3 regions of the Amycolatopsis sp. NPDC102522 genome follow, and region 3 is predicted to be linked to each of the others. Evidence: riboswitches for the same ligand, from Rfam matches in the RefSeq annotation. Region 3 holds a riboswitch; each other region holds the start of a gene.

Region 1 (4,613 bases), on a different contig from region 3:
GCGCAGAGCCCGCGATCGCCGGCGCCGTCGATCAGCACGGCGCGGACGCCCGGGTCGGAACGCCAGGCTTCGAGGTGGTCGAGCATGGCGAGGACCATGTCGTGGTTCAGCGAGTTCAGCGCACGCGGCCGGTTCAGCGTGATCCGGCCGATTCCACTGTGGACGAGGAATTGGACGTCGTTCACGAGGCCTCCTGCAGCATCCGGCGCGAGATGATCACGCGCATGATTTCATTGGTCCCTTCGAGGATCTGATGCACCCGCAGATCGCGGACGATCTTCTCCAGCCCGTACTCGGCGAGGTAGCCGTAGCCGCCGTGCAGCTGCAGTGCCTGGTTGGCCACCTCGAACCCGGTGTCGGTGCAGAAGCGTTTGGCCATCGCCGAAAGCTGGGTCGCGGTGTCCTCACCGTGGTCGAGCGCGTCCGCGGCCCGCCAGAGCAGGGTGCGGGCGGCTTCGAGATCGGTGCGCATGTCGGCCAGCCGGAACTGCAACGCCTGCTTCTCGGACAGTTTCTCGCCGAACGCCGAACGCTCCGAGAGATGCCGGACGGCCATGCCGAGCGCGGCTTCGGCTCCACCGAGGGAGCAAGCCGAGATGTTGAGCCTGCCACCGTCCAATGCGGACATCGCGACGCGGAACCCGTTGCCTTCGCCGCCGAGCAACGCGGAAGCGGGAACGCGGGCGCCCTCGAAGATGACCTGCCGGGTGGGCTGGGCGTTCCAGCCCATCTTGATCTCGTTGGGGCCGAAAGAAACACCGGCCGTGTCCCGTTCGACGATGAACGCCGAGATCCCGCGCGCGCCGGGTCCGCCGGTGCGGGCGAGTACGACGTGGACGTCCGAGGTGCCCGCACCGGAGATGAACTGCTTGACCCCGTCGAGCACGTACTCGTCGCCCTCGCGGCGGGCGCGGGTGGAGAGCGCCGCCGCGTCGGAACCCGCGTCCGGTTCGGTGAGGCAGTAGCTGCCGAAAGTGTCCATGGTGGACATTCGAGGCAGGTATCGGTGACGCTGCACGTCGTCGCCGAACTTGTCGATCATGGTCGCGACCATGTTGTGGATGGAGATGTACGCGGCCAGCGACGGGCAGCCGGTGGCGAGTGCCTCGAAGACGAGGACGCCGTCGAGCCGCCCGAGCGCGGAGCCGCCGAGGTCTTCGGGCAGGTAGACGCCGCCCATGCCCAGCTGGGCGGCCTTGCGCAGGACGTCGACCGGGAAATGCTTGGCCTGGTCCCATTCGATCGCGTGCGGCGCGAGGTGTTCCGCGGCGAATTCCGCCGCGGTCTCGCGCAGGGCTCGCTGTTCGTCGGTCAGTCTCATCGCGGCCTCAGCTCATCGTCGGGATGACGAAGGAGGCGCCTTCCTTGGTGCCGGATGGCCAGCGCGAGGTGACCGTCTTGGTCTTGGTGTAGAAGCGGATCGAGTCCGGCCCGTGCTGGTTGAGGTCGCCGAAACCGGAACGCTTCCAGCCGCCGAAGGTGTGATAGGCGATCGGGACCGGGATGGGCACGTTGACCCCGACCATGCCGGTGTTCACCCGCGAGGTGAAGTCGCGGGCGGTGTCACCGTCGCGGGTGAAGATCGCGACGCCGTTGCCGTACTCGTGTTCGCTGGGCAGCCGCAGCGCCTCCTCGTAGTCGGCCGCGCGCACGATCGACAGCACCGGGCCGAATATCTCCTCGCGATAGATGCGCATGTCGGAGGTGACGTGGTCGAACAGGCAGCCGCCGAGGAAGAAGCCGTTCTCGTGACCATCCACAGTGGTCTCGCGACCGTCGACGAGCAGTTTCGCCCCCTCGGCGATGCCGATGTCGATGTAGTCGCGCACCCGCTGGACGGCTTCGGCGGTCACCAGCGGCCCGAAGTCGGCGGTCTCGTCGAGCGAGGCGCCGATCTTCAGCGTCTTGACTCGCTCGGTCAGCCGGGCGGCCAGCGCGTCGGCGGTGGCCTCACCGACCGGGACGGCGACCGAGATCGCCATGCAGCGCTCGCCCGCGGAACCGTAGCCGGCGCCGATCAGCGCGTCGACGACCTGGTCGAGATCGGCGTCCGGCATCACGATCATGTGGTTCTTGGCGCCACCGAAGCACTGTGCGCGCTTCCCGTGCGCGGCCGCGGTGGTGTAGATGTACTCGGCGATCGACGAGGAGCCGACGAAGCCGACAGCCTCGACACGGGGATCGGTGAGCAGCGCGTCGACGGCTTCCTTGTCGCCGTTGACCACGTTGAACACGCCCGGCGGCAGACCGGCTTCGAGGAAGAGTTCGGCCAGCCGCAGCGGGACCGACGGGTCGCGTTCGGAGGGCTTGAGCACGAACGCGTTCCCGCAGGCGATCGCCGGGGCGGCCTTCCACAGCGGGATCATCGCGGGGAAGTTGAACGGGGTGATCCCGGCGACCACGCCGAGCGGCTGCCGCATCGAGTAGACGTCGATGCCGGTGCCCGCGCTGTCGCTGTACTCGCCCTTGAGCAGGTGCGGGATGCCGATGGCGAACTCGACCACTTCGAGACCGCGCTGGATGTCACCGCGCGCGTCGGGCACGGTCTTGCCGTGTTCGGAGGAGAGCAGCCGGGCGAGGGAGTCTTCCTCGGCGCGGACGAGGTCGACGAACTTCATGAGGACCCGGGCGCGCCGCTGCGGGTTCCAGCGCGCCCATTCGAGCTGGGCCTGAGCGGCGTCGGTGACCACGGAGGCGACCTCGGCGGCCGACGCGAGCGGGACACGGGCCTGGACGGCGCCGCTGCTGGGATCGAAGACGTCGGCGAAGCGGCCGGAAGTCCCCGGTACCGGCTTGCCGCCGACGAAGTGACTGAGTTCGGTGCTCATGGATGCCCTTTCCGAAAGTACGCAGGACGAAGCCGCCCGAGGCCACGATCGGTGGCCGGGCAGGGGAGTACGGACGACTTACCGCCGGGGTGGTGGCGGGTCGGCGACTTTCGCGCAGGCAGGAAGAATCCGCATGCGTTCAGCTCCATCCTCGTGGACGAACGTGGACATCTGCGGCCGGTATCCTGGCTCCCGGATCCGCGGCGGCTCCGGCCTTCCCGGCTCGCGCCAGTGGCCTTCTCTACGGGAGCGCCGCTCCCCGGTCACAGTGGCGGGACCGCACCGGATTCTCACCGGCTTCCCTGCACCGCAGACCTGTGGACACCATAAAGTAGGAAGTCCGACTATGTCGAGGTTGTGGTGTACGCCTCAGGTGGGTGGAGGCGATCCACAGTGGACACGAACCGCCGTCGCGAACGCGTGCACCGGACCGGCCGAATGGGTGGTAGGCCTGGTCGGATAACGGAAAATCGGCAGCGGGAAACGGATCCGGTCTGGTAGTTGTCAGGTATGAGTGATGAGCCGACAGCGGCGGAGCTGGCCGACGAACTCCTCGACGTACTCGCGACCGAGATGCCGTTGATGGCGACCTTCGACAATATCGCCGGGCACGATCACGAGTTGCGGGACGTCTCCGAGGCCGGTGACGCCCGGCTGAGGGAACGGGCTGTCCGGATCGCCGGACACGCCGCCCGCTCCACGGATCCGGACCGGATCACGCTCGGCGTCGTCGCCCACCACGCGGAATCGCTCCTGACCAGGCTGGACGCACGGTTGAGCGAGTTCATCCTCGCCGACCCGATGGCCGCCGAAGGCATCGGGGCACTGTCCTGGCTTCCGCAGCTGGCACCGTCCGGGGAGCAGGCGGAGGAGGACTACCTGGCGAGGCTTTCAGCGTTCCCGGAGTTCTTCGCGGCTCTCGCCGACCGCCATCGCGCTGGGATCGAGGCAGGCCGGACCCCGGTGGAACGTGCGGTGCGCAACGCCGTCGACTACCTCGACCGGTTCCTGGCCGCTGAACCCAACCCGCTGGTCGTCCCGGCCCTGACCGGAGACCGCACGGCGCGGCGGGAGCGGCTGTTCACCGAAAAGGTGCGGCCGGCGCTCGTCGCCTACCGCGAGACGCTCGCCCGCGAGATCGCCGGACACGGCCGCCCCGACGACAAGCCGGGTCTTTGCCGGCTGGAGGGCGGCAAGGAAAGCTACGCGGGTCTGGTCAAGACGCACACCACCACCGGGGTCTCCGCGGAGGAGCTACACCGGATCGGCCTCGAAATAGGCCAGGCGCTCGACGAGGAGTACCGACGCCTCGGCGCCGCCGTGTTCGGCGAGGACGACCCCGTCGCGGTCCGGCGGCGGCTGCGCACCGATCCGTCGCTGCGCTGGCGAGACGCGGACGAGATGATCACGACGGCGACGGAAGCGGTCGCGCGGGCGACGGCCGCCGCTCCCGGCTGGTTCCGCCGGGTGCCGTCCGCCGAATGCGTCGTCCGTGCGGTGCCGGAAGCGGATGGCCCGTCCGCCGCCCAGGCGTACTACATGCCGCCCTCGGCCGACGGCAGCCGTCCCGGCGTCTACTCCACCAACGCCTACCAGGTGACCGAGCGGTTCCGGTTCATCGCCGAGTCCGTCGCCTTCCACGAAGCCGTTCCAGGACACCACTTCCAGGCTTGTGTGTCTTTCGAACTCGAAGGAGTGCCGCGGCTGCGCAAGCTCGTCCCGCTCTCGGCGTTCGACGAAGGCTGGGCGCTCTACACCGAACGGCTCGCCGACGAAATGGGCCTG
Region 2 (4,613 bases), on a different contig from region 3:
CGGATGCCCGCCTCCTGCAGGTCGTGCACCTCGTCGCGGATGGCCAGCGCCACCTGACGGGCGGTCTTGCCCAGCGGCTGGTCGTCGCGGACGAACGACCACGCCAGGATCGTCACCGGCCCGGTCAGCATCCCCTTGACCGGCTTCGTGGTCAGGCTCTGCGCGTAGCGCGCCCACTCGACGGTCATCGGCTCCGGGCGCGAGACGTCGCCGTACAGGATCGGCGGCCGCACGCACCGCGAGCCATAGGACTGCGCCCAGCCGAAGTCGGTGGCGGCGAACCCGGCCAGCCGCTCGGCGAAGTACTGCACCATGTCGTTGCGCTCGGGCTCGCCGTGCACCAGCACGTCGAGGCCGAGGTCCTCCTGCAACCGGATGACGTGCTCGATCTCCGCCTTCATCGCGGCCTCGTAGCCCGCGTCGTCCAGCGAACCCGCCTTGTGCGCGGCCCGTGCTTTGCGGACCTCGGTGGTCTGCGGGAACGAGCCGATCGTCGTGCTCGGCAACGGCGGTAGCCCCAGCGCGTCCTGCTGCGCCACCGCGCGCCGGGCGTAGGGGGAGCGGACGGTGTCCTCCGGCCGCAGCGCCTCCAGCCGGGCCCGCACTCCGGCGTCGGCCAGGTCGGCCGCCGTGGCACGGTCCGCGGCCGCGGTGCGGGCGGCGGAAAGGTCGACGCCCTCTTCCGTCAGCGCGCGGCCGAGCAGGACGACCTCGTCGACCTTCTGCTTGGCGAAGGCGAGCCAGCCCTTGAGACGCGGGTGGAGCCCGTCCTCCCGCTCGACGTCGTAGGGCACGTGCAGCAGCGAGCACGACGTCGAGACGCTGACCGACTTCGCGGTGCCGAGCAGCGTCGCCGCCCGGCCGAGCGCGCGGGTCGGGTCGGTGCGCCAGACATTGCGCCCGTCCACGACCCCGGCCAGAACCTCCTTGTCGCGCAAGGCGGGCTCGGCCGCGACAGCGTCCACAAAGGACTCATCGGTGACGAGGTCGACGGCGAGCGCGTCGATCGGGGAGCGGGCCAGCACGCCCAGACCGCGACCGAGACCGCCGAAGTACCCGGCGACCAGGATCTTCGGCCGCGCTGTCTCCTTCGCCAGCCGGTGGTAGGCGCGGATGAGCGCGTTGAGCTCCTGCTCTGTCCGGTCCGCTGCGAAGGCGGGCTCGTCGAACTGGACCCACTCGACGCCTTCGTCGTGCAGGCGCCTCAGCAGTTCGACGTAGCCGTCGAGGAGGTTGTCGAGCAGATCCAGTGGGCGAAAGCCCTCCGGAGCACTCTCGGCCGCCTTCGCGAGCAGCAGGAACGTCACCGGGCCCACCAGCACCGGCCGCGTCTCGACGCCGATCGCGCGGGCTTCGCGGTACTCGTCGAGCGGCTTGGTGCCGGTGAGCGAGAACGTCGTGTCCGGGCCGAGTTCGGGGACGATGTAGTGGTAGTTCGTGTCGAACCACTTCGTCATCTCCATCGCCGGCGCGTCCTGCACCCCGCGTGCGGCGGCGAAGTAGATGTCGAGCGGCGAAAGACCGAGAGTCGTGAAGCGCTCCGGCAGCGCCCCGAAGAGCTCAGCGGTGTCGAGCACCTGGTCGTAATGGGAGAACGTGTTGGACGGGACGGAGTCCAGCCCGGCGTCCTTGAGTTCCCGCCAGGTCCGCGTGCGCAGCGCACGGCCGGTGTCCAGCAGTTCGGCCTCGTCGATCTTGCCCGCCCAGTAGCGTTCGAGTGAACGCTTGAGTTCCCTGTCCGGTCCGATCCGGGGATAGCCCAGCACTGTCGTGCCGATTTCGGTCACAGCTCTCTCCTCGCGAGCTTGTCGTCAGAGCCCGGAGCCGCGCACAGGAGTGACCGCCGTTCGGTCGTGCCCATCCCACGAGGCCCGGACTCACGCACGCCGTCGGCGCACGTACCACGGGCAGGTCTTCGGACTCGTGGGCGACTCGCTCGCTCCTACCGGCCGTCGCTTCCCGGGTGCCATACCCAGTGCTTTACCGTGTCTCGCACGGTGACGGCTTTCGTTCCCACATACCGCTGCGGGGCAGTCCCGGATTCACACCGGGTTCCCTGTTACCTCGACCGGCTTGGGAGGCCGGGCGAACCAGTAGCACCTCGAAGCGTACTCAGGCCCGCTACGGGGCCGCTCGAATGTGATGAACCTCAGTCCGCGGCCCACTCGTATGCCAGCTGATACCGATCGGCCGCGAGGGTCATGTCGTTCATCTCCACCGGTTTTCCGTCCTCGCGGTAGGCCACTCGGGTCACCGTGATGACGGGAACTCCGTCGGCGAGCTGCAGTAAGGACGTTTCGTCGGGAGTCGGCATCCGAGCTCCGACATGCTCGGTGAAGGAGGCTAGCCGGTGGCCGGATTCCTCCAAGCGTGCATAGGTCCCGCCAGGTCCCGTGTCGACTTCTTCCACCGCGGTGCCGCGCGTGAACTCGCGAGGAAGGCGGGACACCGCGAGCTGCACGACGAGTCCGTCTGCGCGCATCACGCGATCTCTCACGGTGACCGCCGCGCCGGGATCGAGGTCGAGATACTCGGCGGTGCGGGTGTCGGCTTCCTCGAACCGGATACGTACGGATGTCGAAGGCGTGAACCCATGAGCCGTGGCATCGGCAATGAACGCTCCGCGGTCTTCTTCGCGTGCGGTGCGGGAGAGCCGTGCTCGCGCCAGCCGTTGGAGACTGGTCGGAGGCCGGACGAAAACACCTTTGCCGTGCTCGGCGGTCACGAGGCCTTCGGACTTGAGGACGTCCACCGCGTCTCGCACGGTAGGTCGTGAAACGCCATAGGTGGTAACTAGTTCACGTTCGCTGGGTAGTTGTGCACCATGCGGGAACTGGCCGGATGAGATCTTCTCGCGAAGATCCGCGGCCACCTGCCTGAACGCCGGCACTCCGCTCGTGCGATCCACCATGGGCGCCATCCTGCCACTGGCTAACTTGTCTTGACCAGTTGGCTGCGTTATGCCACGGTATTGGTCAACATGTCTTTACCAGTTGGAGGCGAGATGAGCGGTTGGCCAGGAAGCGACGAAAGCGTCGTCGCCGGGGGCGAGGTCGCACGCATCCACGTCGACCTGGCCACTGCCCATCCGGTGCTGGACGGGACCTGGCATCGCGTTCGTCTGGAACCGGGCCCGATGCCCGGAGGCAAGCTGACGATGCTTTGCGGCCGGAATGCTTCCGTCGAGTTCGTCGACCGAGGAGGGCGGGGTGGGGGCAGTGCCACAACCTGTTGCTGGGACTGCGACCTGGCCTATCGCCGCACGCACGACATCGCGGTGCTGCCCGGCCATCCCGCGTTGTAAATGAAAAAGCCCGCCCGGCGCGGGTGCGCCGAGCGGGCCTGTACCGCAGACGAGGGATCAGTCCCAGTCGAGGGCGCCACCGGACTGGTACTCGATGACGCGGGTCTCGAAGAAGTTCTTCTCCTTCTTGAGGTCCATCGCCTCCGACATCCACGGGAACGGGTTCTCCGTCTCGCCGAAGATCGGCTGGAGGCCGATCTGCTGCGCCCGCCGGTCGGTGATGAAGTGCATGTACTGCTCGATCAGCTCGGCCGACAGCCCGAGCATGCCGCGCGGCATGGTGTCGCGGGCGTAGGCGACTTCGAGCTCGCACGCGTCGGTCAGCATGCCGCGGATCTCGGCCTGGAACTCTTCGGTCCACAGGTGCGGGTTCTCGATCTTGATCTGGTTGATGCAGTCGATGCCGAAGTTCAGGTGGATCGATTCGTCGCGCAGGATGTACTGGTACTGCTCGGCGATGCCGATCATCTTGTTCCGGCGGCCGAGCGAGAGGATCTGCGCGAAGCCGGTGTAGAACCACATGCCCTCGAAGATCACGTAGAACGCGACCAGGTCACGCAGGAAGTTCTGGTCGGCCTCGGGGGTGCCGGTCTCGAAGTCCGGGTTCTCCAGGTTCTGCGTGTACTTGAGCGCCCACGCGTCCTTCTCCGAGATGGAGGGGACCTCGCGGTACATGTTGAACAGCTCGCCCTCGACCAGGCCGAGGCTCTCGCAGATGTACTGGAAGGTGTGCGTGTGCACGGCCTCCTCGAACGCCTGGCGCAGCAGGTACTGGCGGCATTCGGGGTTGGTGATCTGGCGGTACACCGCGAGCACGATGTTGTTGGCCACCAGCGATTCCGCGGTGGCGAAGAAGCCGAGGTTGCGCTTGAGCATGGTGCGCTCGTCCTCGGTCAGGCCGTCGGCCGACTTCCACAGCGCGATGTCGGCCTGCATGGCGACCTCGGTCGGCATCCAGTGGTTGTTGCAGCCGGCGAGGTACTTCTCCCACGCCCAGGTGTACTTCATCGGCAGCAGCTGGTTGACGTCGGCGCGGGCGTTGATCATCCGCTTGTCGTCGACGTTGATGCGGGCTGCGCCGACTTCGATCTCGCCGAGGCCGGTGGCGTCGGTGGAAGCGTCAAAGGTGGTCATACAGAGGCTCACTTCACGAGTGGGGTCGTGAGTGGCGATTCGGGTTAGAACCCGAATCGCCACTCACGAGGATGTATTACTGGCAGGCTTCGCAGTCGGGGTCGTCGATCCGGCAGGCGGCGCCGTCGGTGGCGACGAAGTCGACGTCCGAGACCTGCGGGATCTCCTTCGGCTC
Region 3 (4,613 bases):
AGCGTCTGCGGTCGATCGCTGGCCAAGTACGTGAAGGCCCCCTTCACAGCGCCAGGCGCAATGAAGGGGGCCTTCACGTACTGCAGGGGCGACCAAGGCGCCTCACCGTGCGGGACCCCAGGACCTCGTGAGTGGTAACGACGGTTAGAACCGTCCGTACCACTCACGAGGTGACGTCAGGGGCAGGCGAGTACCGGGGCCTGCGGACGGCCACCGCCGTGCAGGTCGCTCAGCGGAACCCTGGCCAGCCCGAGGATCGCTTGCGCGGTCGCGCGCGAGGCGGTCGCCGGGTTGAGGCCGGTCGCGTCGTAGGCGATCGCGCCGCGGTCCGCTCCGGCTCCGGTGCAGCCGGTCTGCAGCGACCGGAGGAATTCCCGCGCCTTGACCGCGGCGGCGGGACGGTGGCCTGCCAGCGCTTCGGCGGCGAGGCCGGTGCTGTTGGAGTTCGGCGCGTTCGTGCCGACGCCGAAGCCGCCGTTCGCGTGCTGCTTGGTGACCAGCCAGGAGGTGCCCTCGCCGGCGTTCACCGCGTCACCGGTGGCGCGCAAGGCCTGCACGACCATCGCGGTCGAGTCGACGTCGCTCGCGCAGGTCGCTTCGCCGAAGTTCAGCGGGAAGCCGCCGTCCGCGCACTGGGCGCCCGCGAGGAACGTCACGGCCGCCGCGGGGGCGCCGGCGGGGGTGCGGTCCAGCGCCAGCAGCGCGAGCGACTGCGAGAAGGCGTTGGAGTAGTCGCCGTATTCGGAGCGGTCGGAGAACCGGCCGGACGGCGTGAGCAGCGAGAGCAGTCCCGCCTTGAGGTCGACGCCGCCGAACGACGCCGGGTTCTTGCCCCGGATCTGCGCGGCGAGCAGCAGCTTGGCGTGCGCGCCCGCGTAGGCCTCGGTGCCGCTGCCGACATAGCCGGTGGTGATTTCCGGCTTCGCCAGCCAGGTGATCGCCTTCCCCGCGTTCGTGTCCGACACCCCGGCGGCGGCGAACGCGAAGATCGCGTCGATCGTCAGACCCTGGTCGGGGAACTTCTGGCCACCGAAGTCGGCCTCGAACCTTTCCCCGTCGGTCAGCTGCCTGGCGAGCCAGCCCGCGGCGGCGTCCGCCTTGTTGTGGGTGGCCGCGTTCGCCACGGGGGCGGCGACCAGCCCGATGCCGCACAGCATGGCGACAGCGAAGACCAAACGTCTCATGAGAACCCTTTCCCGCATTTCCTCGACAGGAGTCGGTGACACCGCGCGACGTGGGTGACCGGGCTCGCCTGGAGGGCATACCGTTGCGGGACAGCGCCGGACTCTCACCGGACTTCCCCCACGACCGCGCTGAATCGGACGACCCGAAGAATCTCATCCCGGTCAAGCGCCGGGGTACCGCCGGGCGCGAGTGATGATGTGATCCTGGCTACCGACCTGGTCAGCGGTGCCTGTCGTAGGTAATCGAGTGTTAACCTCGGCGGGCTCGACAACTCAACATCGCCGCCCGTGACGGGGAAGCCGGTCGAAATCCGGCGCTGTCGCGCAACCGTGGGCCCTTCACCAGGGCGAGCCGGGGTACCGCACGGGCGGATGAACCAACCAGAAGTCCGAACCACTGTCGCGATAAACAGGGGTGACTGCGGCGTCCCGCGCTGTCCTCCGTCATGCCGCAAGGAGGAGCCATGCGCCGCGGGTACCTGGCCGCATCGGCGTTCGCCGTCAGCGTCGGCGTGGTCGCCGCGCTGCTCACCGGAACGGCGACGGCCGCGAACGACCCCGGCGCGGCGAAGTCGAACTCCCGCTGGCTCGCGACGAAGCTGAAGCCGGACGGCACGCTCGAGAACCCCAACGGCGGCGAACTGCCTGACCACGGCCTGATGATCGACGTGCTGTTCTCGATGTACGCGTCGGGTGACGGCGCGAAGGCCGAGTCGATCGCGAAGTTCCTCGACGACCAAGGCCACGCCACCGACTACTTCACCTGGGACGGTCTCGCACCCGGTGCCGGGTACGACAAGGTCATCGTCGGCGGTGCCACGGCCAAGACCCTGGTCGCCGCGCAGGTCTCCGGCCGGAACCCCCGGAACTTCGACGGCTACGACATGGTCGCCGAGACCCAGGGCGCGATCATGCACAAGGGCCCGGACAAGGGCCGGGTCAGCGACTACTCGAAGGATCCCGACCTCGCCGGTTCGGTGAGCAACAACGCGAACATGTTCGGCCAGGCCCTCGGTGTCATCGGCCTCGCCGCAGCGGGTGCGAACGACCAACTCGCGATCGACAAGCTGCTGACCCAGCAGTGTTCCGAGGGCTACTTCCGCGTCTTCTTCGCCTACATCCCGACGAAGGAGACCGGCGACCACGTCACCCCGGACGGCCACAAGGTCTCGACCTGCGACGAGGGCAAGCCGCTCGACCTTTCCCCGTCCGACGGCGACGCCACCGGTCTGGCCCTCTCGGCGATGCTGGCCGCGAAGAAGGCGGGCACGGCCGGTCTCGACGCCCCGATCGCCAAGACCGTCGCTTGGCTCAAGGGGAACCAGAGCGCCGGTGGCGGCTGGGGCGGCGGCGTCGGCACCGAGGCGCCGAACACCAACAGCACCGGCATGATCCTCCAGGGACTGGCCGACGCGGGCGGCGCGGACGCGGCGGTGGACAAGGGCGTGCGGTTCCTCAAATCCGCGCAGGCGAACGCCGCGGCCGACTCCGGCAACAAACTCGCGGGCGACCTCGGCGCGATCGCTTACAACCCGGCTTCCTACGAGGCCGCGCGCGCTTCGGGAATCAGCGGGCTCGACACCTGGATCCGCGCGAGCGCCCAGGCTTCGCTCGGGTTGTCGCAGGTCGGCTTCTACGCGCTCGCGAAGGGCGGCGGCCTGCCGCCGACCAGCAGCGCCTCGGAAACACCGACCTCGACGTCGTCCGAAACGAGTACGGCCACCGGCACGCCGACCTCGACCACGAGCGACCCGGCGCCGACCAGCACGACCACCAGCACCACGACCACCACCACAACGACGACGACCACGACCACCACGACGACGTCGGTGACGCCGACGCCGGGCACGTCCTCGTCCCCGGCGACCAGCCCGCCCGTGCCGAGCACGGTCACCGTCACGAACACCCCGCCCGCGGCCAAGCCGGCACCGAAGACCCCCGCGCCGAAGACCCCCGCACCGAAGGCACCGAAGCCGAAGAAGACCGTCACTCCGAGGGCGTCGACCGGCGCCCGTGTCCCACCTCCGACCGCGATCGCCACCCCGGTCGTGGCTAACGCGGCTTCCCGGCTCGGCGCGTACTTGACGAACCGGCTCGTCAGCGGCGACCACGTCGAGGTCACCGAGGACGGCAAGACCTACGTCGACTACGACGCCACCGCCGATCTGGTGCTGGCCCTGCGGGCGCTGGACGAGCAGCCGGACACGGTCGCCCGCGCGTCGAAGTTCCTGCTCACGCCGGAAGCCGTGCAGGCCTACGCCCACGGCGCGCCGTACGAGCAGAGCGGGGCCTCCTACGCCGGACCGCTCGCGAAACTCGTGCTCGTCGCCGAGTTCGCCAAAGCGGACATCGCCGGGCAGTTGCGCGCCGACCTGGTCAAGCTGCGTGGCGTGGACGGCAAGTTCACCGACGTCGGGTCCTTCGCCGACGCCGACGAGACCGTCGAGCGGCACGCGTGGGCGGTGCTCGCCACCGCCGCAGACCCCGGTCCCGCGGTCGAACTGCTCCTTTCGCGCCAGTGCGCGGACGGAACCTTCCCGAAGCACCTGGACACCGCGGAGTGCGGCTCCGGCGACCTCGCCGCGACGGCTGCCGCTGTCACCGCGCTGGCCGTCCGTTCGCACACCGACGCCGCGCCGTCGACCAAACGGCCCGACGGCTGGACCGAGCGGCGCGTGTCGGCGTTCGTGTCCGCGGTGGGCGCGCTCGGCGTCCGGCCGACCGGCGAGGGCATGGTGACCGGTGAGGGGGGCGAGCCGGACGTCGTGCTCAGCGCCGCCGTCGCCGCCGCGCGGCAGACCGCCGGCCTCGACGCGAGCGGAACCGCGCGGTCGCTGGGCAAACTGGTCCAGCCCGACGGCGGTTTCGCCAAGGGATCCGTGGCGGCGAGCGACGGGAAGACCGATTTCCCGACGAGCCTGGCCGCCGCGCAAGGGGTCGCGGGCCGCTCCTGGCTCACCGCCGCCGATTCGCCGCTGTCGCCCGCGATCCGGCTTCCGCTCACCGAGGCGAACGCCGCCGACGCCGTCTCCGGCGCACAAGTGCAAGCGGCCGCCTCCCAGACCACCCAGCCCGCGTGGGTGCTCTGGGGACTCGTCGGCCTGGCCGGGATCCTGCTGGCCGCCGCGATCGTGCTCGTTTTCCTGCTTCGCCGTTCCATCAAGTCAAAGGGGGCAACACCATGAGAAAACTGCTCACCGTCACGTCCGTCCTCATCGGACTGATCGGGCTTTCCGCCGCACCCGCGAACGCGGTCGATCCCACCAAGGGCTACGACGGGATCTGCGCCGGAAGCGACGCGCTCACCGGGACGACCGTCGTCGTCGACTTCCAGGAACTGGACGGCAACGGAGGGACCGCCGCGCCGACGATCACCCGCTGCTCGCCCAACGCGAGCCCGGGCACCGCCCGCACGGGGATCAAGGCGCT

The links. A riboswitch is a leader RNA that binds a small molecule or an ion and turns the genes downstream of it on or off. The one in region 3 is predicted to bind cobalamin.
Region 1: another riboswitch for cobalamin. It lies ahead of ACZ6YV_RS17695 (CoA-acylating methylmalonate-semialdehyde dehydrogenase); the one in region 3 lies ahead of ACZ6YV_RS43060 (prenyltransferase/squalene oxidase repeat-containing protein).
Region 2: another riboswitch for cobalamin. It lies ahead of metE (5-methyltetrahydropteroyltriglutamate--homocysteine S-methyltransferase); the one in region 3 lies ahead of ACZ6YV_RS43060 (prenyltransferase/squalene oxidase repeat-containing protein).

Annotation. Positions count from the first base shown of each region.
Region 1 is NZ_JBVJLY010000006.1:215,583-220,195, reverse strand. Features, by position in the region: gene ACZ6YV_RS17705 (enoyl-CoA hydratase/isomerase family protein) at 1-185, opposite strand, end outside; gene ACZ6YV_RS17700 (acyl-CoA dehydrogenase family protein) at 182-1,321, opposite strand; gene ACZ6YV_RS17695 (CoA-acylating methylmalonate-semialdehyde dehydrogenase) at 1,329-2,828, opposite strand; cobalamin riboswitch at 2,987-3,172, opposite strand; gene ACZ6YV_RS17690 (DUF885 domain-containing protein) at 3,339-4,613, shown strand, end outside.
Region 2 is NZ_JBVJLY010000005.1:216,005-220,617, forward strand. Features, by position in the region: gene metE (5-methyltetrahydropteroyltriglutamate--homocysteine S-methyltransferase) at 1-1,787, opposite strand, end outside; cobalamin riboswitch at 1,890-2,110, opposite strand; gene ACZ6YV_RS16290 (GntR family transcriptional regulator) at 2,150-2,911, opposite strand; gene ACZ6YV_RS16295 (hypothetical protein) at 3,005-3,304, shown strand; gene ACZ6YV_RS16300 (ribonucleotide-diphosphate reductase subunit beta) at 3,362-4,438, opposite strand; gene ACZ6YV_RS16305 (ribonucleoside-diphosphate reductase subunit alpha) at 4,515-4,613, opposite strand, start outside.
Region 3 is NZ_JBVJLY010000039.1:29,785-34,397, reverse strand. Features, by position in the region: gene ACZ6YV_RS43060 (prenyltransferase/squalene oxidase repeat-containing protein) at 177-1,184, opposite strand; cobalamin riboswitch at 1,217-1,343, opposite strand; cobalamin riboswitch at 1,425-1,566, shown strand; gene ACZ6YV_RS43055 (hypothetical protein) at 1,649-4,369, shown strand; gene ACZ6YV_RS43050 (flagellar hook-length control protein FliK) at 4,366-4,613, shown strand, end outside.